DNA from 2 places in the Bradyrhizobium sp. HKCCYLS3077 genome. Region 2 is predicted to be linked to the other one. Evidence: riboswitches for the same ligand, from Rfam matches in the RefSeq annotation. Region 2 holds a riboswitch; the other holds the start of a gene.

Region 1 (15,809 bases), 490 kb from region 2:
CCACCGTTGCCATCCGCGTGGTCTGATCGATCGGCTGCTCCGCGAAGGCGCGACATCGCGCGGATCGTTCGTCTGTCGAACTCGATGTTTGGGCATCCCAACGCTCTCGACGTTTGCAACCTCCGCGGCTAAGTTCCACTCGAAAGGCGTTGCCGGGGGCGTTGCATGCGTGTGCTGTTGGTCGTGATCGGTCTGCTCGTGTCGATGGGGGCGGCGCAGGCCGCCACGAAATTCGTCCTGTCGGGCAGGCCGGTGATCCTCTATCAGGCCGGTGCCACCAATCCGGATTGCACCGCCGCCGGCGAGGTCGTGCTGCGGATCGTCCAGGAGCCCGAGCATGGCAAGGTCACCATCCGCCATGCCGGATTCTATCCGACGTTCCCCGAGGGCAATGTGCGCAGCGCCTGCAATCGCCGTCGCGTGCCGGGCGTTCAGGCCGTGTACGTCTCACAGCGTGGCTACACCGGGATGGACATGGTGGTGATCGAAGCGTTCTGGCCGGCCGGCCGCGCCGTCCGCTTCACCGCGCCCATCCGGGTCATGTGAAGCGCCGCGTCGCGGCGAGCGGACCTTGTTAGTTCGGCTCTCCGGGAGCTTCCGTGACGGTTCGCCGTCCATTTGCCCGTCGCGCTACTCTGTCGCAGCAACAAACAACTTGTGTCGTCGGGCAAATCAGGCGCACATTTCCGCGCGTCCCTGCTGCCGCATGAGGGGCGTGTCGCGACCGTCACGAGACGTTGGCAGTGGGATGCGATGGGCGTGTGTCGGCGCAGCGTGGCTTGGTTCGCGCGGACGAACGGCGGTGCACGCACGGTCAAGTCGCGCGGTCCTGATATCCCGATGCTGATATCAACTCGCGTTGGAGCGCTGCTTCACGTGGGGATGGTGGCCAACAAGCCCGGCGCACCAGGGAGAACGCGAAGCAGCCGTTAAAACCGATCGCGCAGGGAGGGTCGGGTCGTTCCGGCTGAACCTGTGGTACCTGCCGCCTGCATTTTTTCTCGCAGGCGGGCCGCAGGCCTCAGCCGAGGCCTGGCTCTCCCTGCGCCCTCTGTTGGAAGAGGGCGGACGAAGAGGACAAAGCTCGGGCGCGGATGCGTGGCGAGGGCGTTGAGGCGTGTCGATCTGGCGAATGACTGCAACGTGGGTTCTGGCGGTCTTGCTCCGCTGTCATGCCCCGCGAAGGCGGGGCATCCATTACGCCGAGCCCTCTCGTTTGATCACTGCGGTCCCGGAATACTGGATCGCCCGGTCAAGCCGGGCGATGACCGTGAGGGATCCGGCGTACACACCTACTCACCGCGAGACGTCAGCGCCCCCGCTAATTCAGCACCCGCTTGCCGCCGTCAGGTCCGTCCAGCGAGAACGCCGGCACCGCGATATCGAACTGCTCGCCGCTCTCGCTCTCCATCTGATAGGAGCCCGACATGAAGCCGGAGGCGGTCGTCAGCGGCACGCCGGAGGTGTATTCGAACCGCTCGCCCGGCGCGAGCACCGGCTGCTCGCCAACCACGCCCTCGCCGCGGACCTCCTGCTGCCGGCCGACGCCGTCGGTGATGATCCAGTGACGGCTGCGCAGCCGCACCGTCTCCTCACCGGTATTGGTGATGACGACTGTATAGGACCAGAACCAGCGGCCATCCGTGACCGAGGATTTCTCGGGCAGGAAGTTGGGCTCGACGGTCACTTCGATGTGGCGAGTCACGGCGCGATACATGACGGCATTGTAGCGGAAACCGATGTCGGAACCAATCGTAACGCCATCGTGCTTTCAACACAGTTCCGCCTTATGGCACCAGAATCGCGGACTCTGCCGCCGGGTATCCTCCGATCCGTCAGTCGGGATCGGAGCCCCGGCGGAGCCGGCCGTCGTCGCCCCTGTGATGCGTTGCGATCGCTGCCGTTGGTCCGCGCGGCCGAAAAACTGGGCACGGCCCAGCCGACAAGTCCTTCATCGCTTGCGCAAAAATTGCGCAGCCCTACATTCGCCCTGCCGGGCCTTCCAGGCTGGCAGCCTTGACGTGGTGCCTGATGACGTCGATTGCCGATCGCCTTTCCGGACCATCCGCGCCCGCCGCTGCCGCGCCGACGTCGCTCGCGGAAACGGCTGCGGCTGCGAGCGTGGCCGCGCCCGCCATCACGGCTGCCCCGGCAGCGGCGCCGCCGGCGAAGGCTGCTTCACCCGCAATCACATTCCCGGCAGTCGGTGAGCGCGAGCTGCGGCTCGATCTGTTCCGCGGGCTGGCACTGTGGCTGATCTTCATCGATCATTTGCCGCCGAATCTGCTGACCTGGTTCACGATCCGCAACTACGGCTTCTCCGACGCCACCGAGATCTTCATCTTCATCTCCGGCTACACCGCCGCGTTCGTCTACGGCCGCGCGATGCAGGACGCTGGCTTCATCGTCGCCACCGCGCGCATCCTGCGCCGGGTCTGGCAGATCTACGTCGCCCACGTCTTCCTGTTCACGATCTTCCTCGCCGAAATCTCCTACGTCGCAACCAGCTTCGAGAACCCGCTCTACACCGAAGAGATGGGGATCATGGACTTCCTGAAGCAGCCGGACGTGACGATCGTGCAGGCGCTGATCCTGCGCTTCCGGCCTGTCAACATGGACGTGCTGCCGCTCTACATCGTGCTGATGCTGTTCCTGCCGCTGATCCTGTGGCTGATGCGCTGGCGTCCCGATGTCACCCTCGGTCTGTCGGTCGTTCTCTACGCGGTCACCTGGGAGCTCGATCTCTATCTCACCGCCTATCCGAACGGCTTCTGGGCCTTCAATCCGTTCGCCTGGCAATTGCTGTTCGTGTTCGGCGCGTGGTGCGCGCTCGGCGGCGCACAGCGCATGTCACGCATCATCAATTCCCCGATCACGCTCGGGCTCTGCGTCGCCTATCTGGTCGCGGCCTTCTGCGTCACCCTGACCTGGTACATCCCGCAGCTCGGTCATCTGATGCCGCGCCGAATCGAGCAATGGATGTATCCGATCGACAAGACCGATCTTGACGTGTTGCGTTTCGCGCATTTCCTCGCACTCGCAGCACTCACCGTGCACTATCTGCGCAAGGACTGGCCGCTGCTGAAGTCACGCTGGCTGCGGCCGCTGATTGTTTGCGGGCAACACTCGCTGGAGATCTTCTGCCTCGGCGTGTTTCTGGCGTTCGCGGGTCATTTCGTGCTTGCCGAAGTGTCGGGCGGCGCCATGATGCATGCGGTGATCAGCCTGTGCGGCATCCTCATCATGTGGGGGGTGGCGTCGCTGATTTCGTGGTACAAGCGTGAGGCCGATAAGGGCGCGGCGCGAAAAGGTGCGCGCAGCAACGCCGATCTGGCGGGAGGGGGCTGATGAAGTCCGTCTCGTGGTTAAGGTTTGGTATCGCAGCGCTGGCGGTGACGCTGGCAGCGTCTGCGCGCGCGGAAGACGCGCCGCAGAATTGCGAGGTGCCGGCCTACCTGCTGACGACCGAGAGCCCGCTCCCGAAAGTTGCAGACGCCGTCAAGACCGCCCGCACGCTGGATATTCTGGTCGTCGGAAGCCGCTCATCCTCCATTGTCAGCACGGCGGATGCCGCCGCGTATCCTTACCGGCTGCAGGCGGCCCTGAAGGACAAGCTTCCGGCCGTCACCATCAACCTGACCGTCGAGCTGCAGCCGAAAAAGACGGCGGAGGAAATCGCCGGAAATCTTGTTAAACTGGTGGAAGGAAAAAGGCCTAATTTGGTCATCTGGCAGACCGGAACGGTCGACGCCATGCGGTCGATCGATCCTGATGAGTTCCGGCAGGCGGTCGACGACGGTGTGGCGACGCTGCAGAAAGCGGGAGCTGATGTCGTCTTGATGAACCTGCAATACAGCCCGCGGACGGAAACGCTGATTTCCGTGCCGCCCTATGTCGACAACATGCGGGTGGTGGCGCAGCAGCGCGACATCCCGCTGTTCGATCGCTTCGCGATCATGCGGCAATGGAACGAGCAGGGCGATTTCGACCTGTTCAATCCGACGCACGGGGTCGAGCTGGCCAAGCAGGTTCATGATTGCCTCGGACGGGCGCTGTCGAAGTTCATCATCGACGCGGCGCATGTCGGTCCGGCGCAGCAGAACTAGGGTCATGTTGTCTATGTGTTCGAATAAATTGTGCCGCGTATCTGGGACATGGGAGACGCTTTCGGCTGCCGTGGTCCTGGTGACGGCTCTCTCGATCAGCCCGCAGCTCGCACGCGCGCAGGGCGCCGAGGTGGCTGCCGAGTTTGCGGTCAGCGAATTGCGTCCGACCATCGGCCACGTCGTGGTGGCTCAGGCCGGCAATCCGGCGCCCGGTCCGATCGCCGCCGTCAATCCTGCGGCCAAGACGTCGCCGCCGGCAAATGCGCCAGCCATGACGGACGCGCAGTCGCCCGCGAGTGCGGCGGTCATGGCCGCCACCCCGCCGCAGTCGCGCAGCATCACCGAGCGCGCGATCGACAAGGTCAAGCAGGTCGCGAAGTCCGCGAGCGACATCTTCAACCGCGTGCCCTGCCTGCCGCCGAAGGGCGTGGCGAAGAAGAATTTCATCTCCCTGCCGCATGTCGCGAACAAATTGGCCTCCGGCCTGCCGGTCGTCATCGTCGCCTTCGGCTCGTCATCGACGCAGGGCTATGGCGCGAGCACGCCCGACTACAACTATCCGAACCGGCTCGCAGCGCAGCTGCGCCGGCAATATCCGATGGCCGACATCACCGTGATCAATGCCGGCGTCGGCGGCGAGGATGCGCCGGAGATGATGAAGCGGCTGGAGACGTCGGTGATCGACCGCCATCCGGATCTCGTGATCTGGCAGGTCGGCACCAATGCGGTGCTGCGCGACCTCGATCCGACCGAGACCGCCAAGCTGGTCGAGGACGGCGTCGCCAAGATCCAGGCGGCGGCATCCGACGTCGTGCTGGTCGATCTGCAATATTCGCCGAGGGTCAACGAGCGTTCGGAGAACGCCAGCCGCATGAACAAGCTGCTCGGCCGCATCGCCGAGCTGCATCACGCCGGCATCTTCCCGCGCTTCGAGGTGATGCGCGACTGGCATGAGCGCCAGGCGATCCCGATGAATGAGTTCGTGATCTCGGACGGCCTGCACATGAGCGACTGGGGCTACGCCTGCTTCGCCCAGCTGCTCGGCGACGACATCATCCGCTCGGTCGGCCAGGTGAAGCTCGGCATCAACGCGCCGTCCGAGGTGTTGACCTATCGGCCGATGTGACGAGCGCGAGCAGGGAATAGCGCGTAGCGAATAGGGGACGGGACCATCTATTCGCTACTGCCAATTCGCCATTGGCTAAGCGGCCTTCAGGGCCGCGTCGAGATCCTCGATCAGATCTTCGGCATGCTCGAGGCCGGCGGAGAAGCGGATGAAGCCCTCGCTGATCCCAAGCTCGGCGCGCGCCTCCGGCGTCAGCCGCTGATGCGTGGTCGTTGCGGGATGCGTGACCAGCGTCTTGGAGTCGCCGAGATTGTTGGAGATGCGCGCGAGCTTGAGCCCGTTGAGCGTGCGGAACGCCGTGGGCTTGCCGCCCTTGACCTCGAAGCCGACCAAGGTCGAGCCGGCGCGCATCTGCTTCCTGACCGTCGCCGCCTGCGGATGGTCCTCGCGGCCCGGATAGATCAGCCGCGAGATCTTCGGATGCGCGGCGAGGAAGTCGGCCACCTTACCCGCCGTGTCGGTCTGCGCGCGCACGCGCACCGCCAGGGTCTCCAGGCCCTTCAGCAGCACCCAGGCATTGAACGGCGAGATCGACGGGCCGGTCTGGCGCATGAAATTGTGGATGTGCTCGGCGATGAACGCCTCCGACGACAGGATCACGCCGCCGAGGCAGCGGCCCTGGCCGTCGATATGCTTGGTCGCGGAGTACACGACGACATCGGCGCCCAGCGCCAGCGGGCTCTGCCAGATCGGCGTGGCGAAGACGTTGTCGACGATCAGCCGCGCACCATGGGCATGCGCGATCTCGGCAATCGCCGGGATGTCCATCACATCGAGTGTCGGATTGGTCGGGCTCTCCAGGAAGAACGATTTGGTGTTCGGCCTGACGGCCTTCTGCCACTGGTCGAGGTCAAGCCCGTCGACCAGGGTCGACTCGATGCCGTAGCGCGGCAGCAGGTCCTCGACGACGTAGCGGCAGGAGCCGAACAGCGCCTTGGCCGCGACGACATGGTCGCCGGCGCGCAGGGGCGCCAGGATCGCGGTGGTGACGGCGGCCATGCCGGTGGCGGCCGAGCGGCAGGCCTCGGCGCCTTCGAGCTCGATCATGCGGCGCTCGAACATCGCCGTGGTCGGGTTGGAGAAGCGCGAATAGATGAAGCCGGGATCCTCGCCCTTGAAGCGCGCCTCGCACTCCTCGGCGGTGGCGTAGACGAAACCCTGCGTGAGATAGAGCGCCTCGGCGGTCTCGCCGAATTCGGAGCGCAGGCCGCCGGAATGCACCAGCCGGGTTTCGGGACGGTAGTGGGCGAACGACGCCGGCGCCTTCGCGGGGGACTTCGACATGTGACCTCCATCGTGACCACCGCGCCTGGCGATGGGCACAAAAAAACCGGCCTGGGAAAACTCCTCACGGCCGGGATCACAATCGTCCCCGGCCTGTTTAGCGACTTATTTAACGTGGCTGCAAGCCGGCCGGCTCAAATCACCACGGGATAAGTCGTGCTCATAGTCCCACCTGGCCTTTCCGTCAAGCCAGCCATCGGATAACCGGTCAAAAGACCCTATATAGGCTCGCATAGCCGCCATTCCGGCAAAGGATCAGGTCTTGCCGTTTTCGCTTCCCGCCGACGCCCATGGCATCCTGCCCGACCGCATGATCGTGGCGATGGCCGAGGCTGGCCTGATCATCCCGGAATACGATTTCGTCGAGAGCCAGATCCAGCCGGCGAGCCTCGACCTGCGGCTGGGCGACGTGGCGTATCGGGTGCGGGCGAGCTTCCTGCCGGGGCCGGGCTCCACGGTGGCCGAGCGCATCGACGAGCTGAAGCTGCACGAGATCGCGCTCGCCGATGGCGCGGTGCTGGAGACCAACTGCGTCTACATCGTGCCGCTGCTGGAGAGCCTGGCGCTGCCGAAGGACATCGTCGCCGCCGCCAATCCTAAGAGCTCGACCGGGCGGCTCGACGTGTTCACCCGCGTGATCGCCGACGGTACGAGGCGCTTCGACATGATCGGCGCCGGCTATCACGGTCCGCTCTATGCCGAGATCAGCCCGAAGACGTTTCCCGTCTTGTTGCGCGAGGGCTCGCGCCTCTCCCAGGTCCGCTTCCGCTACCGCGACGCGGTCTTGTCCGAGGATGAGCTGATCGCGCTGCACGAGGCCGAGCGGCTGGTCGATCGCGACGATGCGGATCTCGCCGGTGGTGTCGCGCTGTCCGTCGACCTGTCCGGCAGCAATGCCAACGGCTATGTCGGCTACCGCGCCAAGCGCCATACGGGGGTCGTCGATGTCGACCGCCGCGGCGGCTATCCGGTGGAGGAATTCTGGGAGCCGATCAAGGCGCGGCCCGACGGCAGCCTGATCCTCGATCCCGGCGAGTTCTACATCCTCGCCTCGAAGGAAGCGGTACAAGTGCCGCCGGACTACGCGGCAGAGATGGTGCCTTTCGATCCCCTGGTCGGCGAATTCCGTGTGCACTATGCCGGCTTCTTCGATCCCGGCTTCGGCTATGCCGGCGCCGGCGGGCAGGGCTCGCGGGCGGTACTTGAAGTGCGCTCGCGCGAGGTGCCGTTCATCCTCGAGCACGGCCAGATCGTTGGCCGGCTCGTCTACGAGAAGATGCTGGCGCGGCCGAACGCGATGTATGGCAGCCGGATCGGCTCCAACTACCAGGCGCAGGGCTTGAAGCTCTCCAAGCACTTCCGCCTGTAGCGCGCTGCGCGCCGCGCGCGCACCCCCAATGCATCCGGCGCACGCCGCGATGTGCTAGAGACGACCGATAATTGCGCTGCGACACCAACCGCAGCCACGCGGGGAGCGAACATGTCCGAGATCGGCCTGGCCGACACTCCGGTCGGCGAGGGGCGGCCCGTGCCGCCCGTCAAGCCGTCGCGGAACGCGGTGGCCGACGGGCCGATCCTCAAGACGCTGCTGTCGCTGGCCTGGCCCAACATCATCGCGAACACAGCCGGCACCTGCGTCGTCATTGCCGAGACCTCCTATATCGGCCGGCTCGGCATCGAGGCGCTGGCCGCGATGGCCCTGGTGTTCCCCCTGGTGATCCTCACCATGACGATGTCCGGCGGTGCGATGGGCGGCGGCGTCGCCTCGGCGATTGCGCGTGCGCTCGGTGCCGGCGACACCGACCGCGCCTCGACGCTCGCCTCGCATGCGCTGCTGATCGCGCTGACGTTCGGCGCGACCTTCATGGTCGGCATGCTCGTGTTCGGCCCCGGCCTGCTGGAGACGCTCGGCGGCCGCGGCACGGTGTTGAGCCACGCCGTGGCCTATCTGCAGATCTTCTTCGGCGGCGCCATGTTGCCCTGGCTGATGAACTCGATGGCCGGCATTCTGCGCGGCACGGGCAACATGAAGCTGCCGTCGTTCATGATCCTGAGCTCCGCGCTGCTGCAGATCGTGCTCGGGGGAACGCTGAGTCTGGGCCTCGGGTTGGGCATGCGCGGCGTCGCCGCCGGCGCGCTGCTCGCCTTCAGCGTCAGCATCTCGGTCATGGGCTGGTACCTGTTCTCCGGCCGCGCGCGCGTCAGGCCGAAGCTGCGGGGCCTCAAGATCAGCGGCGCGATGTTCGCCGATATCCTGAAAGTCGGCGCCGTCGCCTGCTTCTCCCCGCTGCAATCGGTGCTGTCGATCGCGATTTTCACGCACATGCTGGCCGGCTTCGGCACCGCCGTGCTCGCCGGCTACGGCATCGGTGCCCGGCTGGAGTTCATGATGACCACCGTGGCGTTCTCGGTCGGCATGGCGTCGGTGCCGATGGTCGGCATGGCGATCGGCGCCGAGCGTGTCGCGCGTGCTCGTCGCATCGCCTGGACGGCCGGCTTCGTCTCGTTCACGTCAGTCGGCGCGCTCGCCACCTTGATTGCGTTCGTCCCGCAAGTGTGGGTCGATATCTTCACGCAGGATCCGAGCGCGCGCGCCGCCGGCGCGCATTATCTGCGCATCGCCGCGCCGATGTATGCGTTCATCGGTCTTGCGATCTCGATGTATTTCTCATCGCAGGGCGCGGCCAAGGTGCTCGGCCCCGTGCTGGCGCAGACGGTCCGGCTCATCTTCATCGCCGTCGGCGGCAGCTATCTGCTGCAGCATGCGGCGACTGAAGGCGAGTTCTTCATGCTGGCGGCGACGTCGATGGTGCTGCTCGGCGTGCTCACGCTCGCCAGTGTGATGCTGACCCGTTGGGGACCGAAGCCGGCCACGGTCGAGTTCAGCCCGGCCGTGGTCACGGCCGAGCTTGCTTCCGTCGCGGAGGCTCCGCCGGTGCGGCGCGCGGGCTAGGCGGCGAGCCTCCCCAGCGTGTCCTGCATCGTGCGCGCGCCGATCTCCATCTGCTGCGCGATGTAAGGCCCGATGGCGTGCGGCAGCACGTCGGTAATCCAGATCATTCGGCAGCGAGTTTCGCCGTCCGGGATGATCTGCATCGAGGCGCTGTGCCGGGTCATGCGTGGATCGTCGATCGCATAGACGATGCGCCGCCGCGCATCGTCGCAATCGATGAGTTGCTCGCGCATGACGTTGCCGTTGGCGAAGCTGACGATGCGGACATCGTCCTCGAGCCTGGTATCGACCACGAAGCCGGGCGCCAGCCTGGTATGGACCGCGCCGAAATCGCGCACCACGGCCCACACCGCGTCTGCAGGCAGTGCAATGGAAACATCCTTGTAGATCGATGCCATGACGTTGCTCTCACGGACACACGGCTTCGATGTTGTTGCCGTCGGGATCGATCAGGAACGCCGCGTAGTAGGTCGGGCTGTAGTCCGTGCGCGGCCCGGCGCCGCCATTGTCGCTGCCGCCGGCCTTGAGACCTTCGCTGTGAAATCTGGCGACGGCCGCGTGGTCCTTGGCGCGGAACGCGACATGCGCCGCGCCGCTACGTCCGGTCCTGTCGAGATAGAGCCACAGCGCCGGCTCGCCCTTCGGGCCGATGCCGGCGGAAGTCTCGTCCTTCGAGCAGAGAATGTGGCCGAGCGGCGCGAGCGCAGACGTGTAGAACCGCACGCTCGCGTCGAGATCGCTGACCTTCAGGCCGATATGATCGTACATCGATGATCTCCCAAGTGCCGCACGCGGGGCCGCGTGCATTGGGATCATCCAATCAGTGCCGGCTTATCCGTTCTTGGAAAATCTTGCGCTCGCCGCGCGAAGCCTTGCGGAACTTGGCGGGCGAGATGCCGGCGGCGCGCGTGAAGGTGCGGGTGAAGTTGGAGAGATCGGCGAAGCCCGTGTCGTAGGCGATGGCGGTGACCGGGGTGTCCTCCTCGCTCAGACGCCGCGCCGCACGCCGCAGTCGCGCCCGGATCAGATATTGATGCGGCGTGACGCCGAGCGTCGCCGCGAACAGCCGCAGGAAATGAAACGGACTGACGCCGGCTTCGCGTGCGGCGCCGGCAAGATCGATGGTTTCATGCGCATTGTCGTCGAGCCATAGCGCAGTCTCGACCGCGCGCCGGCGATCGCGCAAGCTCGGCTTGATCGAACGCTTCTGACGGCCGGTGACCGCCGCAACGAAGCGGCCGACAAGGAGATGTCCGATCTCGTCGAGGCCCAGCGTCTGCTCGCGCGTCGCGACAGCCTGTGCGAGTTCGCCGAGCACCATGAGCTCCGGCAGCGGCGGCATCGCGCCCGTCTGCCACGCCTGTCTGTTGCCGCCGATCTCGTCGACGAGCTCGTCAGCAAAAAAGAACGACAGGCACTCGTCGCCGCAGACGTGGTCGTGCGTGCACATGAACTCGTCGCCGGGGTGGCCCACCAGCAGAGCGCCGGTGACGAGTTCGTGGAAGCGGCCGCGGTGATGGCAGCCGAAGCTGCCCTTGCGCACATAGGACAGCGAGTAGCCGCCGAATTGCTCGACATAGGGACGCTCGCCCGGGACCGCTGCGCAGCGGAACTCGGACACGGTGACGTCTCGGCTTTCGAACAGGATCGTCGCGGTCATTCCGCAAATCTAATTCATGGTCCGCAAAAGGCGAGTGGCTTGCTGCAACGCCCGCGCGCGCGAGCGTTGCGCGCCCCGATCTCAGCGTGCGCGCGACGCAGTGCGCGGCCGTTCCGCGGCCAGCAAGGCGTCGAACAGCGTGAAGCCCGCAGGCGTCTTGGCGCCTTCGAGCGCCAGCAACCGCCGTTTGGAGATGAGGCCGCTGTTGGGCGACGGCTTGTCCAGGCCATTGCCGATTTCTCGTACGCGATGACAGGGAACGATCAGCACGAACGCATTTTTCGACAGCGCCTGCACGATCGAATGCAGCGCGCCGGGAACGTGCAACTCATTCGCGAGCTCTTCGGCGCTACGCGTCTCTCCACGCGGAATCGCGCGAATGGCGTCATAGACGCGCTGATTGAACGGCGTCACGCCGCCGAGGTCGAGGACGACGTCGGAGAAGTCGACATCCTGCCCGCGCAGCATGGCGCTGATGGTCTTGATCGCAAGTTCAGTATTTGAACACGGGCGCTCCTCCCGTGCTTCGGGAAACTGCCGGAACATGCGCCGGCGCGTCTCGATTTCGCGTGCTTCCGGCAGTTGCACGCCGGTGATTCCCGCATCGCTCCACGCAATGCCGCAACGGCCGAGGGCCGTATCAAAGATCGTATACCCACGCCCCATGACGCCACCCCAACCCCACACCACAAGCATAACATCGTCGCGGTCGCCCGCATCAATTTTGTTAACAGCGTGTTAGCAGCGCGGCGCGACCGGGGCGGGGTTTGCCCTGATTTGGGTCATGCTTGTCAAGCGCCGCGTCGTGACGGCCGCAACGGTATCGCGATGGCGGGATGCAACGCAGCGGACCGGCCCTCGAGGTGGAGACGCCATGTCGTTAGATGCGCTCCGTCACCGTGATCGGTCGCCTGCAAAATCAGGATCATGCGCGAGCCACAGTTCGAGCAGGCTCAGGAACGTGACGGCGACGCCGATGATGATGCTGACATGCATCGCCGAGGTGTGCGCAAAGCCGAGCATCCAAGGCGCCGCAATCAGCCAAACGCCCAATGCGACTTTGAGCCACTCCTCCCAATCCGCAAATGCCAGCAGACCGCCGACCGACAGCGCGACGACCGCCGTGCCGACCACTGCGGCATCGATCCGGCCAGCGGCGCGAGCAAAGCCGAACAGCCAGGGCGCGACCGTGAGGAACAGGCCGCATGCGAGTGTGTAGATATCGAGCGCCGAGGGACGCGAGAGAATCGCGAGCGCTGCCGAAGCCGAGGAGGCGCGGTGATGGCTGTTCATGTGGTCAGCTTCCATGGGCCTGACGGCGAGGCGAGGAGGTGCCGCCTGATCAGCACAAGCACCGGCTTTTCGGCCCGTTCCCAGGCCGGCGGTCTCGGGCCGATCACGATTGGGCGAGCCCGCTGGCGCCGCGGCGCCCGCGGATCGCCTCGGTGTCCGGCTCGCGGCAACAAGCCGCTTGGCGAAACGCCTCCTCTCGGCTAAGCATGGGCGAGCGCGGGCGTAGTTCAATGGTAGAACGGCAGCTTCCCAAGCTGCATACGAGGGTTCGATTCCCTTCGCCCGCTCCAATCTCGCCCCGGCCTTTTTCAGCGTCAACGGCTCATTGCGCTGCCGCCGGCCGCTTCGCGTAGATGGCGTCGATCTCCTTCGCAAACGCTCGCTCGATCGCCGGACGCTTGTTCTTCAACGTCGGTGTGATCAGGCCCTGCTGCACCGTCCACGGCTCCAAGGTCCAGTGCACCGCCTTTGGCGTCGCGTAGGACGGATAGGCCTTTACGGTGCGAGCGATGTGGCGCAGCAGCGAAGCGGCTTCAGCCTCGGGGCCGCGCTGCCCGTGCGCGGCTAATCTGGCCTGCTGCTCGGCCCAGCCCTTGGCGTTGAGCACGACGATCGCCGTCAGGAACGGCCGGTTCTCGCCGATCACGATGGCCTGCTCAAACAACGTGTCGGTCAGGATCGCGGTTTCGAGATCGGCCGGTGCGATCTTCTCCCCGGTCGAGGTCACCAGGATGTCCTTGATCCGCCCGGTGATGGTGATGCGGCCGTCGTCGATGCGGGCCTGGTCGCCGGTGTGCAGCCAGCCGTCGGCCTCCTTGACGCGCGCGGTCTCTTCCGGTTTGTGCCAATAGCCGAGCATGACGCTCGGTCCGCGCACCATCAGTTCGTCATTGGCGCCGATGCGGACCTCGACGCCGGGCAGGGCACGGCCGACCGTGCGCGGGTCATTGTCATCAGGCGTGTTGACGCTGACGACCGGCGAGGTCTCGGTCATGCCGTAGCCCTGCAGCACCTCGAGCCCGAGTGACAGGAACAGACGGACCACCGGCTCGGCGATCGGCGCGCCGCCGCTGACCGCGACCTTCAGCCGCCCGCCGAACCGCGCCAGCACCTTTTGCGCGACGAGGCGCTGCAGCAGCGGCCAGGTGGGGCGGTCGAACGTGGAGAGAGGCGTGCCGCGCCCGTGCTGCGCATCGAAGCGGCGGCCGCCGATCGCGATCGTCAGGTCGACCAGCGCGCGTTCGAGCGGATTGGCCATGGCGCGGTGATGCATCACCAGCGAATAGATCCGCTCATAGATGCGGGGAACGGAGACCAGGATCGTCGGGCGCACCTGGACGAGATCGTCCGACAGCTGCTTCACCGAGCGCGCATAGGCGACGCAGGCGCCGATCGCGATCGGGTAGTAATAGCCGGCTGTCCGTTCGAACGTATGCGACAGCGGCAGGAATGACAGGAACAAATCGTCGATGCCGGCCGTGAGCCGCTGGTGGATGGCCTTCACGTTGGCGACGACGTTGCCGTGCGACAGCATCACGCCTTTCGGCCGGCCGGTGGTGCCGGACGTGTAGACGATGGCGGCGAGGTCGTGCGGCGCGACCGTGACCGGGGCCTCGGGTGGTGCCGCGTCGGCTGCGCCCAGCCACGCCTCCAGCGACACGAGGCGATCGTCGGCGGAGCGGGCGGGACCATGGTTCGGTCCGGCGGAGATGATGCGCTTGAGCTCGGGGAGCGCCTGGCCGACCGCGGCAATCTCATCCCAGCGCTCGTCCGAATCGACCAGCAGCAGCCGTGCGCCGGAGTCCGCGAGGATGTAGGCGATGCTGTCGGCATTGTCGACGGCGTGCATCGGCACCGGCACCAGCCCCCGCGCAAGCGTTGCCTGATCCATCGCGAGATGCGCGAGGCCGTTCGGCATCAGGATCGCGATGCGTTCGCCCGGGGCCAGGTCTTCCGCCGCGAGGGCGCGTCGCCAGCGCGCAACGACGGCATCGATCTCGCGCCAGGAGAAGCGCGTCCATCGGCCGGTATCCGGGTCGCAGTGACGATAGGCGTCGTGGTCGGGACTCTGCGCGACGCGCCAGCGCCACAACTCGGGCAAGGTCGCAATGGCAGCCAGCGGGCCGGCCGCCATTGCGGGATCATCGATGGGACTTGATTGCTGCACGCCTGTCTCCGGCGATCCTGAATGCGTCGCGCCGGCAGCGTCTTGCCGTCACGGTTCAGGGTCGACGTTGACGTAGCGCAATCACACGGCGCCTGCTCTGCCACGGCGACATGGGAGCCCCGGTGCAGGCGGCTGGCTGCGTGGAGGCGTCAGGCGGCTGGCGGCACCTTGTCGAGAAATCCGGTCACGCGCCGGATGCGGCCGCCGGCCAGTTCGACGTAATCGGTCCCTTCGATCGGAGCTTCGGCATCGTCGGGGCCGAGCGACCAGGAGAAGCGGACGTGGTCGCCGTGGCCATCGGGGGTGCCGCGCAGGCGAAAGCGAAAGTCGGGAAAGCGCTGCTGGACGCCGGTCACGAGGGCGTCGATTCCGTCATGGCCGTCACCGCGCATGAGCGGGTCGGCATAGCTGGCCTCGGTGCTCCAGTGCCGAGCGAGCAGGGCTTGGCGTTGCGCGGCATCGCGCGCGTTCCACAGTGCAATGTAACCGTCGGCGACGATCTGAGTGTCGGTCATCGGTGCTCTCCATGTTGTGAACGATGGCATGCCGATGATCGCGCCGTTCGCGCGACGAATCGATTACGTCCAACGTCAACTCAACCCTCATGACCAAACTGTAAGTTGCCGCCCGTCGGCGCGAGACCTAGGTCTTTGCGCGGAGGCGGTGCGGGGAATGCGTCTCATGTTGTCCGACACTTGGAAGCTGATTGCCGTTGCGATCTGCCTGGTGCTGTTCACGGCGGATACCGTGCTCAAGCCGCAGGACAAGCCCAATCGCATGGTGTTCTTCGAGCTGCATCGGGGCGAAAGCCCGTCGATGATCGGCATGATGCGCGACGATCTGCTCAAGCTGCCCGGCCGCGGCGCCAGTCGCATCCGCAACGCGCTCGCGCGCGGCGAGACGTTAACGGTCTGGCAATATGAATTAAGAAAAACTGAAGACGGCCGCTATCAGGAAGTGCCGTCGCGCCAGATCGAGCTCGGCGCGGCCGATGCGCCGCTCGTCACGTTCGGTGCAAGCGTTCGCCTGCCCGACGGTTAGTTCGACCCCACGCTCCGACGAGAGCCGCCTACGCCGACGTCCTTCGTTTGAACGCGCGATCCGAGCAGGACGGTCGGCTCCGGCGGCCGATCCGCGTGCGCGCGGCCTGCGGTGGTCCGTGGCGCGAATGTGGCGAAATCGTCATAAAACCTCTGATTGCATCAGCGCAGTGCAAACCT
Region 2 (15,809 bases):
TGTCCTGCATGTCTCGATTGCCACAAGCGCGCCGCAGGCGCCCGCTCTGGGGGCTCTTCATTGCCCCCGTCTTGCTCCTGATCGCCGCCGTCGGCTGGAGCGCCTTCTGGTTCTTCGCTGCTTCGCAGGTCGATGTCCAGGCCGACGCCTGGCGCGCGCGTGAGGCGAAGTCCGGCCGCGTCTATGATTGCGCCAAGCGCTCCGTCGCCGGCTTTCCGTTCCGCCTCGAGGTGCGCTGTTCGGATCCGAGCGTCGCGCTGTTCTCGCAGGCGGCGGGCACGCCGTTGATGAACGCCAAGCTCGACGAGATCCTGGTCGTCGCGCAGGTGTGGGACCCGAAGCGGGTCATCGCCGAGTTCAAGGGACCGGCAAAGATCGCCGATGGCCGCGGCCCGGATTCGTTCGTCGTCAATTGGCAGGTCGGCCAGGCCAGCGTCCGCGGCCTCCCCGGACCGCCGCAGCGTGCCGACCTCGTGTTCGAACAGCCGACCATCGATCGCATCGAGGGCAACGCCGCCGTACCCACAGCGCGTGCCGACCACGCCGAACTGCATGGCCGGCTGGCTGAGGGCACGCCGTCGGATCACCCGGTGCTGGAAACCGCGCTGCAGATTGCCAACGGCAGCATCCAGGGTGGCCATCCGCTGCTCGCCGAATCCTTCAACACGGACATCCAGGCCCGCGTCACCGGGCTGAAGGATTTCCGGCCCAAGCCCTGGCCGGAGCGGTTTCGCGAGATCCAGGCGGCGGGCGGTCATGTCGAGATCGTCCAGTCGCGCATCCAGCAGGGCGAACTACTCGCGGTCGCCTCGGGTACGCTGACCTTGACGGCGAACGGCAATATCGATGGCGAGGTGCAGATGACAGTGGCCGGGATCGAAAAGGTCATCCCGGCGCTCGGCCTCGACAAGATGCTCGACAATGGCGTGCCGCAGGGGACGCTCGACCGCGTCGCGCCCGGCGTGAAGTCGCAGGACGTCAACAATCTGTTGGGCGCGCTCGATCGCGCCATTCCCGGCCTCGGCAAGGTCGTCAAGCAGAACGCCAATGTCGGCGTCGCGTTCGGCATCAATGCGCTCGGCAAGGAAGCCACGCTCGAGGGACGCAAGGCGCGGACCTTCCCGCTGCGCTTCTCCGATGGCGTCGTCGTGCTCGGTCCGTTCAAGGTCGCCCGCGTTCCTCCGCTGTTCTGATCTCAGGGCTTCTTGAGCTGCGGCAGCGGCCGGCCGAAATCCGGCGCCGCCGAATCCTGGCCGATGTCGACGATGCCGCGGCGGATCGCCCGCGTGCGGGTGAAGTGGTCGAACAGCGCCTCGCCATCGCCGCGCCGGATCGCCCGCGTCAGCTTCGACAGATCCTCGGTAAAGGTGCCGAGCATATCGAGCACGGCGTCCTTGTTGCTCAGGAAAATGTCGCGCCACATCGTCGGGTCTGACGCGGCGATGCGGGTGAAGTCGCGGAAGCCGCCGGCGGAGAACTTGATCACCTCGGACTCCGTCACCTGGGCCAGCTCGTCGGCGGTGCCGACGATGGTGTAGGCGATCAGATGCGGCAGATGGCTGGTGATCGCGAGCACGCGGTCATGATGATCCGGCGTCATGATCTCGACCTTGGCGCCGAGCGCCGCCCAGAACGCGCGCAGATGATCGACCGCGCCGGCATCGACGCCGTCGGGCGGCGTCAGGATGCACCAGCGGTTGATGAACAGCTCGGCGAAGCCGGAGTCCGGTCCCGAATTCTCTGTGCCGGCGACCGGATGGGCCGGCACGAAATGAACGTGCGCGGGCAGATGCGGGGCCATGTCGCGGACGATCGCGCCCTTGACCGAGCCGACGTCGGAGACGATGGCGCCGGGCTTGAGATGCGGAGCGATCTCGGCGGCGACCGGACCGCAGGCCCCGACGGGAATGCAGAGGATGACGAGATCGGCATCCCTGACCGCTTCCGCATTGCTCGCGACCACATGATCGACGAGGCCGAGCTCGGCGACGCGCGCCCGCGTCTTCTCCGAGCGCGCCGTGGTGATGATCTCGCCGGCGACGCCTTGCAGCTTGGCCGCGCGCGCGATCGAGCCGCCGATCAGGCCGAAGCCGATCAGCGCCACACGTTCGAAATGCCCTGCGACGCTCACTTCGCCCCCATGAAGTCACGAAGCGCATCGATCACGAGACGGTTGGCTTCCTCGGTGCCGATCGTCATGCGCAAGGCGTTCGGCAGCTTGTAGTTGGCGACCGCGCGCAACACGAGGCCGCGCCGGGTCAGGAATTCGTCCGCCTCGACCGCGGTCTTGCCCTGTTCGGCCGGGAAGTGAATCAGGATGAAGTTGGTGACGCTCGGCGTCACCTTGAGCCCGAGCTTGCCGATCTCCTCGGTGAGCCGGTTGCGCCACGTCTCCGTGTGCGTCTTCGACATCTGCTGATGCGCGGTGTCCTCGATCGCCGCGACGGCCGCGAGCATCGCCGGCGCCGAGACGTTGAACGGCCCGCGAATGCGGTTGATGGCATCGACGATGTGGGCGGGTCCGAACATCCAGCCGACGCGCAGTGCCGCGAGGCCGTGGATCTTGGAGAAGGTGTGGGTCACCACCGTGTTCTCGGTGGTCGCCACCAGCTCGAGGCCGAACTCATAATCGTTGCGCGAGACGTAGTCGGCATAGGCGGCGTCGAGCACCAGCAGGACATGCGCGGGCAGGCCGGCGCGCAGCCGCCTGACCTCGTCGAACGGGATATAGGTGCCGGTCGGATTGTTCGGGTTGGCGAGCCAGACGAGCTTGGTGCGTGGCGTCACCGCGGCGAGGATCGCATCGACGTCGGTGCGGTACTCGGTCTCCGCGGCCACGACGTTCTTGGCGCCGCAGGCCATGGTGGCGATCGGATAGACGAGAAAGCCGTGCGCCGTGGAGATCGCCTCATCACCCTCGCGCAGGAACGTGTGCGCCAGGAGATTGAGGATCTCGTCGGAGCCGGCGCCGCAGACGATGCGGTCGGGATCGAGGCCGTAGGTGCGGCCGATCGCTTCGCGCAGCACCCGCGAGGTGCCTTCCGGATAGTCCTCCAGATGCGTGGCCGCGCTCTTGAAGGCCTCGATGGCCTTCGGCGAGGGGCCGAACGGGGTCTCGTTGGCCGACAGCTTGAACACCTTGCGGCCGGGCTCGGGCTTGGGGCTCTTGCCGGGCGTGTAGGGTGCGATGTCGAGAATGCCGGGGTTCGGCACGGGGCGGTTCATCATCAACTCCGGACAATCATCTCGGGCGCAAGGTTGGCCTCAGCTCGGAACCGTATAGCGTTTCGCATGGCCGCCGACGAGCGCCGCCGAGCGCACAGAGGCGCCCGCCGCGATCAGCGCGGCCTTGATGCTGTCGAGGTTCGACGGCGCCTCGATCGACACCAGCAGAGCGGCGCTGTCGAAGGCGGTATCGGGCACCGCGACGACGTCCGCAAGCGGCGACAGCGCCCGCGACACCTGCGCATTCCAGCCGGAGACGCGGATGCTCCAGGTCTCGACCTCCAGCACCAGTGCGTCGTCGGCGACGCGCGACACCGCGAACACCGGCAGCGCGGCCGGATGGTCGGCACGCTCGATGAAGGGTAGCCGCGCGATGATCTTCGGCGCGCCGACAGGCTCGAGCGTGATCCACCACGGCGTATGGCCCGAGGTCGTCGATACCAGCGCCAGATCACCCTTCGAGCGCGCCACTGCTTCAACCGCCGCCTGGGCGCTGAAATGGGCGACGTAGGGCACGACGAAGCCGAAATGGAACCTCGCGGAGTCGCGCATCGCGGACTCGCCGACGGAGACGTCGGCATGCACCGAGAACGGCGCCTGGACATAGGTGAAAGTCGAGACAATCACCCGCCAGATGCCCTCGACGGTGTCCAGCGGCAGGATGCCGCGATGGCGCTGCACCAGGCGGCGCATCATGTCGGCCTCGCGGGCCGGGCGGAACGCCGAGCCGACCTCCTGGGTCTTCTTGACCTTGATCAGCCGGTCGATGATGTCGGCCCGCTGCATCAGCAAGTGGTGCACCTGCTCGTCGATCGCGTCGATCTCCTTGCGCAGATCGGCGAGCGAGGGCGGTGCGGGCGGCGGGTTCGACATGTCCGGATCACTCTGCGCGGGGGGAACGAGTGCCGTTCTGTCCGATGCGCCGGGCCTGTGCAACAGCAAGTTTACCTTGTGCTGCCTAGGCTTGGCTGGTCTGCAGCCGTGGAAAGTCCGATTGGCGGTCAACCCCAGCTTGCCTTGACGAGGAGCGCCCGCGGGACTAGTTTCTGCTCGTTCCGTGGTCATTTGAGCCGGCCGGCTTGCAGCCACGTTAAAAAACTCGCTAAACAGGCCGGGGACGTTATCGATCCCGGCCGAACCCCAGTTCAGGCCGGGTTTTTCATGGCCTGATATGTCACGTGGTTCGGGAGCCCTTGCCGGAAGGCCGGGGTGAGAGACATGACAGGCCTGACGCCGAAATCCACCTCCGCGCTGCGCAGCGTTGCGCCGGAAGAGCGTTCGCACGAGGTCGACCATCCGAGCTCGCTGGTCGCGCAGTTCGGCGCCGACAAGCCGCTCAAGCTCGATTGCGGCGTCGACCTCTCGCCGTTCCAGATCGCCTACCAGACCTATGGCGAGCTCAACGCCGACAAGTCCAATGCCGTGCTGATCTGCCACGCGCTGACCGGCGACCAGCATGTCGCCAACCGCCATCCGATGACCGGCAAGCCCGGCTGGTGGGAGACCTTGGTCGGCCCCGGACGGCCACTCGATCCCGCGCGCTACTTCATCATCTGCTCGAACGTGATCGGCGGCTGCATGGGCTCGACCGGCCCGGCCTCGCTGAACCCGACGACCGGCAAGGTGTGGGGTCTCGACTTCCCGATCATCACCATTCCCGACATGGTGCGCGCGCAGGCGATGCTGATCGATCATCTCGGCATCGACACCCTGTTCGCCGTGGTCGGCGGCTCGATGGGTGGCATGCAGGCGCTGCAATGGACGGTGGCCTATCCTCACCGCGTGTTCGCGAATCTCGCGATCGCCTGCGCGACGCGGCATTCGGCGCAGAACATCGCCTTCCACGAGCTCGGCCGCCAGGCCGTGATGGCCGATCCGGAATGGGACCACGGCCGCTACGCCGACAAGGCCACGCATCCGCATCGCGGTCTCGCGGTGGCGCGGATGGCCGCGCACATCACCTATCTGTCGGACGCCGCGCTGCATCGCAAGTTCGGCCGCCGCATGCAGGACCGCGAGCTGCCGACGTTCTCGTTCGACGCCGATTTCCAGGTCGAGAGCTATCTGCGCTACCAGGGTTCGTCCTTCGTCGAGCGCTTCGATGCCAACTCCTATCTCTATCTGACGCGGGCGATGGACTATTTCGACATCGCCGCGGATCATGACGGTGTCCTCGCGGCGGCGTTCCGCGGCATCCAGACGCGGTTCTGCGTGGTGTCGTTCACCAGCGACTGGCTGTTTCCGACCTCGGAGTCGCGGGCGCTGGTGCATGCGCTCAACGCGTCCAGCGCGCGGGTGTCGTTCGCCGAGATCGAGACCGACAAGGGGCACGATGCGTTCCTGCTCGACGTGCCCGAGTTCTTCGAGATCGCCAGCGCGTTTCTCGATTCCGCCGGCAAGGCGCGCGGGTTGAAGCCCGCGAACGGAGGCTGAGCCATGAGCCTGCAAGGTGTGCTGCCGCTGGACGGCTTTTCCGGCGGCGAGGTGCTGGCCTATCGCCCCGATCATCTGTTGATCGCCGGCATGGTCGAGCGCGGCTCCAAGGTGCTCGACATCGGCTGCGGCGATGGCGACCTGCTGCAGCTCCTGGAGAGCCGCGGCATCGACGGCCGCGGCATCGAGCTGTCGCGCGAGGGCGTCAACCATTGCGTCGCCAAGGGGCTCGCGGTGGTGCAGGGCGATGCCGACACCGATCTCGTCGACTATCCCGACGACGCCTTCGACTACGTAATCTTGTCGCAGACCCTGCAGGCGACGCGCCGGCCGAAGGCCGTGCTCGAAAATCTGCTGCGCATCGGCCGCCGCGCCATCGTCACCTTCCCGAATTTCGGCTTCTGGCGGCTGCGCCTGCAACTGCTGGTCGGCGGCCACATGCCGCGCACCGACAATCTGCCCTTCACCTGGTACGACACGCCCAACATCCATTTCTGCACCATCAAGGACTTCGTCCAGCTCTGCGACGAGATCGGCGTGAAGATGGAGCGCGCGGTCGCGCTCGACAGCGACGGCCGTCCGCTGCGCGTCGCGATGCCCTGGTGGTTCTGGAACATGTTCGGCGAGCAGGGCGTGTTTCTGCTGAGCCGAGGGGAGCGGCGGTAGGGCGCCATCCGCTGCCCAGCATGCTGTAGACGTTTGTGTCCCGCTCTCTCAACCGTCATGGCGGGCTTGTCCCAGCCATCCACGTCGTGCGGCACCCTGAGAACCACGTGGATGCCCGGGACGGAGCCCGGGCATGACGAGTAACCCAATTGCGACATGGGACGGAGTGGGTGATGGTCGACCTCTCTCCACCGTCATGGCCGGGACTGCGCCCGGGCATGACGAGCAAATCAGTTGCCATATTGCTCGTGACAATGGCTCGTCGTAGTATCCCGCGATGGCGGGTGGCTACGTGTATTTCATGACCAATCGTCCCAATGGCACGATCTATGTCGGCGTGACCAGCAATCTTGTGCAACGCGTCTATCAGCATCGGTGTGGCCTGATCGACGGCTTCACCAAGCGATATGGCTTGAGGCGGCTGGTCTACTTCGAGATCTTCGACGATATCCAAAGCGCCATCCAGCGCGAGCACAACATCAAGCATTGGTCGCGCGCGTGGAAGGTTGGGCTGATCGTTGCAAGCAACCCCGACTGGAACGATCTCTACGATACGATCGTAATGTAGATCGCGGATGCGGAGCGACGTGGATGGCCGGGACAAGCCCGGCCATGACGAGCTTGGGGTTGGCGTTTTTCACTTTTCAAAGAGCCGATGTGGTTGAGACAAGGCATAAACCTCCCGCCGCGCATCCGCGCCCGGGCTCTGCATCAGTCGCCGCCTCTGGAAAACGCAGAGGCGCAGGGAAGGCCGGATGCTGGCCGCACCCATGGCCCGCCTGCGAGAAAAAATGCAGGCGGCAGGTACCACAGGTACGAGCCGGGAACACCCGGCCTTCCCTGCGCGATGGTTTGACGGCTGCTTCGCGTTCTCCCTGGTGCGCCGGGCTTTCTGGCCACCATCCCCACGAGAAGCGAAAGCTTCGCCGTGAGTTGACATCAGCGTCGGGATGTCAGGACCGCGCGACTTGACCGTGCGCATCGGAATTGTTCGTCCACGCGAGCGAACTCACGCGCAACCCGACACGCCCACCGCATCCCACCTCAGCGTTCGTGACGACCGCGATACGCCCCTCTTGCAGTGAGGCGGGACGGGCGAAAATCTGCGCCCGATTTGCCCGACGACGCAAGGGCTCGACGTTGCGACAAACTAACACGACGGGCAGTTGATGCATGAGATCCATGCGCAAACTGCCCGTCGTGCAATCAGGTGAGTCCACAGGTCTTGGCGCGTGTCACGAGGCCTACAGCAATCCGACCTTGTGCATCATGTCGCGGATCTGGGACGGGGTGGGGTCACCGATCGGCGGGCTCTGCGCGCCGGCCGTGGTCGCCGGCCCCCTTGCAACGGGGCTTGATCCGTTCAGCTTCCCGTTCGGCGCCTGCGGCGGGATCGCCGACGGCGCCGCGCCCTGTGTCAGTCCGAGCAGGCGGCGCAGCACGTCGAGCGACGGATCGGCAGAGGGTGCCGTGGTGACGCTGCTCTCGAGTCCGAGCGCGCGTATCGCGTTCGGCAGGCCCGCGCCCGAACGGTTGGGATCGCCGAACTGCAACGGCGTCGCCGTCTCCTTCAGGATCTGGAACAGCCGCTCCACACGCCGTGCGTCGCGGGTCGCGAACGGCCCCTTGAAGTCGGGATGATGCGCGAGCACCAGCGCAGCGAGGCCGGTGACGTGCGGCGTCGCCATCGAGGTGCCGTCCCAGGCGCCGAAGCCGTCCGACGGGAGCGAGGACACGATGCCGACGCCCGGCGCGCAGACATCGATCTCCGGGCCGAAGCAGGAGAACTTCGCCGGGAAATAGCCGTCGCTGCTGCGGAAGCCGTCGAGGGCCTGCTGGGCGTGGAAGCTGTCCTCGGGGAATTCGCCCCACTTGCCCATCGCGGCGACGGACAGGCAGTGCGGCGTCGAGCCGGGAAACTGCACCGGGCCCGATGAGTTGCCTGCGGCGACGATGCAGGCCAGGCCCAACTGCTTGGCGCGCAGGATGCGGTCCTCGATGATCTGCGACGGCTCGCCACCACCGAGACTCATATTGGCGACGTCGATGCCATGCTCCATGCAGTAGTCCAGCGCCTCGACGAGATCGCTGAAGCGGCCGCCTGGGAAGATCCGGCAGACGTGGATTTCGGCCGCCGGAGCGAAGCCGCGAATGCCGCCGCCGGATCCGACCGGACCACCGGCGATGATGCCGGCACAATGCGAGCCATGACCGATGGTGTCGACGGTCCAGGCGGCGGGATCGGTACCGACGATGCTCTTCCCGATGGAGACACCGTGCAGATTGCGGTGCGTCGGCGCCGTGCCGGAGTCGATGATCGCGATCTTGATGCCCGCACCATTATAGGTGAGGGGCAGACGATCGAGCCCCATGGCGCGCTGGCCCCAGCCCAGGATCTGCTGGCCGGGGAAGCCGTTCAGATAGGCGCCCAGCGTCTTAGCGGCGATGCGGTTCACGCTGTCGGGCACCAGTTGCGGACGCTCGAGCCAGAACGTCCAGTAATCCACGCGCGGCTTGATCAGGATGGAGCGGATGGTGTCGGGCGTTTCGCCCTGGATCCGGAGCGTGACGCGGCCGCTGCCGTCGGTGACGCCCTGGACCGGCCACACGCTGCCGAATACATACACTTCCGTCTCGGGCAGGGGACCGCTTTCGCCAATCACTTCGATCGTCGTCGAGAACCCGTCGGCAAGCGGAACGAGAACGCCGGGGTTCGGCAGCGCATGCGGCGCCGGCATCTGCGGCAGCGTCGGATCGAGCATGTAGGTGAGCGGCACGTCGCGCTCGACGGCAAGCCGCGCACCGGCCTGGCTCTTCAGCAACTCGGCCTTGTCGGGCGCCATGCGGGCGAGCACCATCGGACCGAGCGGCGCCTGTCCGGGGTCGGCGCTCTGAAACCCGAACAGCCGCGGCGGCTGGATCGTCTTCACGACGTCGATCTCGGGACTGCCCGTCAATTGCTGGACGATGAAGTCGGCGCTGAATGTGCCGAGCCCCATCTGCTGCCGCGGCGCCAGGATGTACTGCGCCCGCCGCTGCGCCACCGTCGCGACCGCCTGGCCCTTCGGTGGCGCAGCGTTGCCGCTGTCCGCTCGAGCCGTGGCTTGGGGGGCAGGGGACGCCTGGGGTGTCACCGCTGCCGCGGCTTGCGCCGGAGCAGCCGTGTCGGCGGCCGGCTGGTCGCCCGTTGCTGGCTGTGCTCCCGTTCCGTTGACGGCCATGGCCGCCAGATCCTTCTGATCGGAACTATCAGGTTTGTTTCGTGCGGCCATTTGGGGGCTCCCTCATCCTCGTCACATCGTCGGCGACGCAGCGGCGGTCAGCCGGCGTCAAAGGGTTTCAGCGGAGCATTCGGCTCCACCACGATCGTGCGGAAGGTCGATCGGAGATGATCGGCCTGGGTCTTGGTCATGGAGAGGATCACGACATCAGGCGCGACCTGCCCGACGCGCTTGACGCTCGGCTCGCTGCTCAGATGAGCGGCGAGCTGACCGGACTTCACGGGCTCGCCTTGGACGATGAATTCCTGCGGTGCGTTGGGATCCGCCATGTGTCGTTTCCTCCGTGTCAGGTCAGCGGCGGGCGGACGTTGCGTGCGCCCGCCGCTTCGCGCTTCGTCTCCCACGCGCCGATGCCGTGGGCTTCTGCTTCAGATCTGTCGCGCTAGTGCATCGTGCCGGCCTGGCCGTTGCTGAAGGTGCCGAGCGGCTGTCCGAAGGTGGGGGGGCGGTATCCGCCATAGCCGCCCTGTCCCATCTTCTTCAGCACGTTCCAGAAGCCCTGCAGCTCCATGTCGGTCGGCTGTGCGACAGGAGCCGCCTGTGGACCAGCGCTGAAGATGCCGAGGCTGTGGCCGACATCGAGGCCGGTCTGCACGCCCTGTCCGATCTTCTTCAGCACGCTCCAGAAGCTCTGCAGCTCCATGTCGGTCGGCTGTGCGGCAGGAGCCGCCTGTGGACCAGCGCTGAAGATGCCGAGCTTGTGGCCGACGTCGAGGCCGGTCTGCGCGCCCTGGGCGATCTTCTTGAGCACGCTCCAGAAGCCCTGCAGCTCCATGTCCGTCGGCTGCGACGGAGCGGTCGCCTGCGGGCCGGCGCTGAAGATGCCGAGGTTGTGGCCGACATTGAGACCGGTCTGGACGCCCTGTCCGATCTTCTTCAGCACGCTCCAGAAGCTCTGCAGCTCCATGTCGGTCGGCTGCGCGATGGGAGCCGCCTGCGGACCGGCGCTGAAGATGCCGAGGGTGTGGCCGACATTGAGGCCGGTCTGGACGCCCTGGCCGATCTTCTTGAGCACGCTCCAGAAGCCCTGCAGCTCCATGTCGGTCGGCTGCGCCGCAGCGGCCGCCTGCGGATCGGCGCTGAAGATGCCGAGCTTGTGGCCGACATCGAGACCGGTCTGCGCGCCCTGGGCGATCTTCTTCAGCACGCTCCAGAAGCTCTGCAGCTCCATGTCGGTCGGCTGCGCCACCGCTGCGGCCTGCGGATCGGCGCTGAAGATGCCGAGATTGTGGCCGACGTTGAGCCCGGTCTGGACGCCCTGGCCGATCTTCTTCAGCACGCTCCAGAAGCCCTGCAGTTCCATCTCGGACGGCTGTTCCGTGCCGGGTGCGACCGAGAACGGAAGGAACCCGCCGGCGATGCCGCCCGCAACGCTGCCGATGTTGCCGCCGGTCTTGCCGCCGATCACGCGTCCGATCACCTGGCCGGCGATCTTGCCGAGAACGGAGCCGAAAATGCCTTCGGGATTGAGCTGGCTGAAATCCTCAGTCTGCTGCTGCATGCCACTCATGGTGTGTCTCCTCGCTTGTTGCTTGAGCCCGAGCGGCGCGCTGATTCCGCTTCAGGAACCGATGATGCGCGACGTCGATCGAGACCGAGGGTGCGCGTTCAGGCGTGATGCAGGTGTCAAGCGGAGCGTGAATGTGGCGTCAAAATCAGTCGAGCGATGCGCAAGGTCTCACAGACTCTCACACGCGCATCATGCGCCTGATCTCGCGCTGCAGGCTTTCGGTTTCGCTCTCGGGCACCGCGCCGACCTGCCGGCGCAGGATGCTGCGGCAAAAGTCATACTGACGCAGCGCATCGGCCCGGCGGCCCTGCTGCGCGTAGCAGCGCATCAAGGTGCGGTGCACGTCCTCCTGCAGCGGATCTGCGGCGAGGACGCGCAGCGAAAAGCTCGTGGCGATCTCGACGTGCTCGCGGCCGCCGACATCCAGCAGGCCGGCGATGGCCCGTGTCGCCAAGATGCGCAATCGCTGGCGTTCGGCCGACAGCCAGGCTTCGAAGGCGCATGAGGTCGGACTGATGCCGTCGAGCAGCTCACCGCGGAACAGCGCGGCCGCGCGGGCCATCGACTCCAGATCATCCGATCGGAGGAGGTGTTCGAACTCCTGCACGTCGGTGCTGACAGCGTTGGCTGGGACGCGGAGGTCGTCGCGTTCCGTGGCGATGACGGCGCTGCATTGCGGCAGCATCCGCCGCAAGGTCAGCAGCGTCTGCCGCAGATTGGCGCGCGCATTGTCCCCGAAGCGTCCCTCCCAGAGGAGCGCCGCAAGCTTGCCGCGTGAAATGCCGTGCGGAGAGGTGAGGGCGAGATAGCCCAGCAGCGTCGCGGCCTTGCGGCTCGGGATGACGATCTCCTCGCCGGAGAGCTGCCGGATTTCGACACCGCCAAAGAGATTGATACGCAACAGGCCCATTGTCTCTCTCCTCTGAATGGTGACTCGCGTCGATCGGCCTCAGTCCATCAAGTTCGAGCGTCCTCGCGCGATAAGAATGAGCGGCTCTCGGACCAAGCGGGTTCGCACCGTGGTCGCCCAATGGCGAGCCGCCATGTTGATTGTCGTCGAAATGAGATTGGCAATGCAGTTATGTCTTGCTGCATCACGCTAGGTTCAATTTTTGATTGCATTGCGGCGGGCGGTTGCATCGCCCGTTCTTGCGGTGTGCACGCCACCATATTGAGGCTACACATAGACGCCCGCGCGCGGTGTGAGATGTGAGCTGGATTACACTTTGCAGCCCGGCGTCACGCCCGCATCCGTGTCGCAGGGGGACATGGCTAACTGACAGGATCGATCGCGATGAAATCCTTCCGCAAGGAACTCTGGTTCCAGACGCCCGGCCGGCGCGCCTTCATCAACATCACCGGAGATGTCGAGGCGGCCTTGAAGGAGAGCGGCGTGCGCGAGGGGCTGGTGCTGGTCAACGCCATGCACATCACCGCGTCGGTCTTCATCAATGACGATGAGAGCGGGCTGCATCACGACTACGAGCAGTGGCTCGAGAAGCTCGCGCCGCACGAGCCGGTCTCCGGTTATCGCCACAACCGCACCGGCGAGGACAATGCCGACGCGCACCTGAAGCGGCAGGTGATGGGTCGCGAGGTCGTGGTGGCGATCACGCAAGGCAAGCTCGACTTCGGGCCGTGGGAGCAGATCTTCTACGGCGAGTTCGACGGCGGCCGGCGCAAGCGGGCGCTGATCAAGATCATCGGGGAGTAGGGCGATGTCATCAGACCCGGTCGTCATTGCGAGGAGCGCAAGCGACGAAGCAATCCAGGGGCTACGCGTGAGGTCCTTCGGTGTGGCCCCTGGATCGCTTCGCTGCGCTCGCGATGACGGAGGGAGGGCGGCCGCGGCCTCCGCTGTCATGCGTGCGCCGGTGGGCATCCAGCACGCCGCAGCTTCTCGGGGGACCTACAGCAGGCGAGACTAGAACGGCTCGCATGCGGCATTTTCAGACTTTGTCCGGCATAGATACGTGTAAACCCGGCGGTCGCTTCCGGCCTCAATCGTGAAACTCTGCCCATCGATGGCAGTGATATCGCCGAATCTCTCGCCGCCTAAGCGGAGCTCATTGCCGCTGAGCATGTATTCTTCGCTCCAATCCCATGCGTCGTGTGCGTGATAGGTGAGGCCGTCGGCCACACCGTCAGGCCGGAAGCAGATCTTGTGGGACGCCTCCAATCTGGTGCGCTCCACTCCGTTCTTCGTGTCTGTCTTGTAGAGGTTGTATTCCCAACAAGCGCCGATGATCGTGGACGGCTCGGCTGCCTTGGCCGACACCGTCGATGTTGCGATGAGAGCGGCCGCTGCGAGCGCTAAATTGATTTTCGGCATTCATGCTCCCGATGACCGCGGATCGCGCGGCTCCCATCGCCCGGCCTCCACCAGCGCGATGAAACGCTCCACGGCCTCGTTGAACAGCGCCGGCTCCTCCAGGTTCAATACATGCCCCGACTTCGGAAAGACCGCCAGACCCGACGCCGGCAGGTGCCGCTTCAGGAATAGGCTCGGTTCGATGCAGGCGTCGTCCTCGTCGCCGCAGATGATCAGGGCTGGCGTGGTCACGCGGCGGATCGCGTCCGCCATCGTGTAGATCGAGGGCCTCGCGCCTTGGAAGCCGCGCATGGTGTTGGCCGAGCCTTTGGCGTCATGGCGGGCCAGGGCGGCGTAGAAGTCGGCGTGGCCGCGCGGGTCCTTGACCAGGAAGGGGATGCGGCCTGGGGCCTCGCGCGTGACCTTGGCGGTCTCGGCTGAGCCAAGCGTCTCGAACTGCTCGGCGGTGGCACGGCACTGCGCGCGGAAGGCGTCGAGCTGCGCGAGGTCCGAACCGGAGCCGACGCCGGCCAGCACCATCGAGCGGATGCGATCCGGCGCGTTCAGCGCCACCTGCAGCGACGAATAGGAGCCCATCGACAGCCCGACGAAGTGCGCGCTGTCGAGGCCGAGGTGATCGAGCACGGCCAGCGCGTCAGTATGGAAATGCACGTAGCTGTAGGCGTCGGGCGAGGCCGGCACGTCCGACGGCGTATAGCCGCGGGCGGAGTAGGCGATGCAGCGGTGGCGGCGCGCGAAGAAGCGCAGCTGTGGCTCCCAATTGGTGTGGTCGGCTGCGAACTCATGCAGGAAGAGCAGCGGCGTGCCGGCGCCGACCTCTTCGAAATACAGGCGAACGCCGTCTTTCGCCGTGGCGTAGGGCATCGTCAGCTCCTCCCGTGTCGCGTGCCCGATCATGACTGATCGCGCTGTGCGCGACAACGCAGCGCCTCCTCGTCCGATTTTGGTCGCACAATAAGCGCGGAATCACCCTCTCGTCGCCGCTTTTTCGCCATCCATGGTCATGGTTTCGTCACATCCCGACTTTTTACGGACCCCGCTGGCGGCTCGAACGGAGCCGGGCTGAGGACACGGGGGTGCAGGTCAGGGGGCCAAAGTCAGGTCCTCGGGGGAAGTAACAGAAGGAACGAGTATGGTTGTGTCTACCCTTCGCCGGTCGCTTCACGTCGTTGCGCTCACCATGGGAGCGGCTGTGATTGCCGCCACTGCAACACCGGCTCAAGCCCGTCCGCATCACGGCTCGGGGCATCACGCCCACCGCAGCTATGGCGGGCATCACTACACGAAACATCATCATCACCGTCGTACGGCCCGGATGTCGCGCTGGGAGCGCGGCGTGGCGAGGATGCAGGTCACCGGCGTCGCCGACGCGCAGGCCAGCCTGATGATGCCGGGAACGGCGTCCGAGGGCATGTCCGGCGGTTTCGGCGGCGGCAGCAGCGTCGTCTCGGCGGCGCGCAGCTACATCGGCGGCGGCAATCCGACGGGACGGCGCAGCCTGTGGTGCGCGCGCTTCATGAACATGGTGCTGGAGCGCACCGGCCATCGCGGCACCGGCTCGGACATGGCGCGCTCGTTCGCGAGCTATGGCCAGCGCGTCTCCGGCCCGCAGGTCGGCGCCATCGCCGTGATGAGCCGCCGCGGCGGCGGTCACGTCGGCGTCGTCTCGGGCGTCGACGCCCAGGGCAATCCGATCGTCATCTCCGGCAACAACGGCAACCGCGTCCGTGAGACGGCGGTCTCGCGTGGCCGCGTGTATGCGTATGTGATGCCGAACTGAGAGGTTCGGCAAGCCGGGTGAGGGCGGCACCGCCCGTGCGGCTGCCCCTCACCCCAACCCTCTCCCCGTAAGAACGGGGCGAGGGAGTACACCGCGACTCGGGGCGAGAGATTGGCTCCAACAATGTCGTCATTGCGAGCGTAGCGAAGCAATCCAGGGCCACGCTCACGGTCTGGATTGCTTCGTCGCCTGCGGCTCCTCGCAATGACGCGCGGAAAAATCTGAACTCACACCAGCCGCGGCTGCTCGACCGCGAGCTCATCGCCGACCGCGATGTCGCCGGCTTCGATGACCTCGGCGTAGATGCCGCATTCGTTGTTGCCGCGGGCCTGCATCAGCGCGGGCGGGATGTCGAGGTCGCGCGCGGCGGTGTCGGGGTCGACATTGACGGCGGCGCAGCGGGTGGTGGTCTTGACCACCTTCAGCCGCGCCGAACCGATCCGGATCATTTCGCCCAGCAGCGTGGCCTCGGACCACGCTGGCCAGCCGGTGACGTAGATGTTGGCGCGGAAGCGCAGCGGATGCACGGTCGCGCTGACCAGCTTTTCGATCTCGGTGACCGAGGCGAGGTTGATGATCGAG

Evidence for each region. Region 2 has a riboswitch for S-adenosylmethionine ahead of metX (homoserine O-acetyltransferase MetX). Riboswitches for the same ligand answer to the same signal wherever they lie in the genome.
Region 1: it holds a riboswitch for S-adenosylmethionine, as region 2 does, so the genes downstream of both, ACQR0Z_RS03120 (O-succinylhomoserine sulfhydrylase) here and metX (homoserine O-acetyltransferase MetX) in region 2, are expected to answer to the same signal.

Annotation. Positions count from the first base shown of each region.
Region 1 is NZ_JBNPTH010000001.1:713,655-729,463, forward strand. Features, by position in the region: gene ACQR0Z_RS03090 (hypothetical protein) at 1-26, shown strand, start outside; gene ACQR0Z_RS03095 (hypothetical protein) at 166-546, shown strand; gene apaG (Co2+/Mg2+ efflux protein ApaG) at 1,322-1,717, opposite strand; gene ACQR0Z_RS03105 (OpgC domain-containing protein) at 2,032-3,348, shown strand; gene ACQR0Z_RS03110 (SGNH/GDSL hydrolase family protein) at 3,348-4,106, shown strand; gene ACQR0Z_RS03115 (GDSL-type esterase/lipase family protein) at 4,120-5,232, shown strand; gene ACQR0Z_RS03120 (O-succinylhomoserine sulfhydrylase) at 5,308-6,516, opposite strand; SAM riboswitch at 6,593-6,672, opposite strand; gene ACQR0Z_RS03125 (2'-deoxycytidine 5'-triphosphate deaminase) at 6,779-7,885, shown strand; gene ACQR0Z_RS03130 (MATE family efflux transporter) at 7,997-9,469, shown strand; gene ACQR0Z_RS03135 (SRPBCC family protein) at 9,466-9,867, opposite strand; gene ACQR0Z_RS03140 (VOC family protein) at 9,878-10,237, opposite strand; gene ACQR0Z_RS03145 (helix-turn-helix transcriptional regulator) at 10,290-11,129, opposite strand; gene ACQR0Z_RS03150 (methylated-DNA--[protein]-cysteine S-methyltransferase) at 11,211-11,795, opposite strand; gene ACQR0Z_RS03155 (SPW repeat protein) at 12,024-12,422, opposite strand; tRNA gene ACQR0Z_RS03160 (tRNA-Gly) at 12,639-12,712, shown strand; gene ACQR0Z_RS03165 (AMP-dependent synthetase/ligase) at 12,745-14,589, opposite strand; gene ACQR0Z_RS03170 (nuclear transport factor 2 family protein) at 14,739-15,104, opposite strand; gene ACQR0Z_RS03175 (hypothetical protein) at 15,133-15,630, shown strand.
Region 2 is NZ_JBNPTH010000001.1:1,207,186-1,222,994, forward strand. Features, by position in the region: gene ACQR0Z_RS05355 (DUF2125 domain-containing protein) at 9-1,193, shown strand; gene ACQR0Z_RS05360 (prephenate/arogenate dehydrogenase family protein) at 1,196-2,131, opposite strand; gene hisC (histidinol-phosphate transaminase) at 2,128-3,225, opposite strand; gene ACQR0Z_RS05370 (chorismate mutase) at 3,265-4,098, opposite strand; SAM riboswitch at 4,273-4,352, shown strand; gene metX (homoserine O-acetyltransferase MetX) at 4,444-5,658, shown strand; gene metW (methionine biosynthesis protein MetW) at 5,662-6,324, shown strand; gene ACQR0Z_RS05385 (GIY-YIG nuclease family protein) at 6,602-6,892, shown strand; gene ACQR0Z_RS05390 (S8 family peptidase) at 7,569-9,596, opposite strand; gene ACQR0Z_RS05395 (hypothetical protein) at 9,644-9,874, opposite strand; gene ACQR0Z_RS05400 (hypothetical protein) at 9,988-11,115, opposite strand; gene ACQR0Z_RS05405 (AfsR/SARP family transcriptional regulator) at 11,294-12,025, opposite strand; gene ACQR0Z_RS05410 (secondary thiamine-phosphate synthase enzyme YjbQ) at 12,410-12,829, shown strand; gene ACQR0Z_RS05415 (hypothetical protein) at 13,040-13,447, opposite strand; gene ACQR0Z_RS05420 (alpha/beta fold hydrolase) at 13,448-14,311, opposite strand; gene ACQR0Z_RS05425 (TIGR02594 family protein) at 14,580-15,227, shown strand; gene ACQR0Z_RS05430 (MOSC domain-containing protein) at 15,455-15,809, opposite strand, start outside.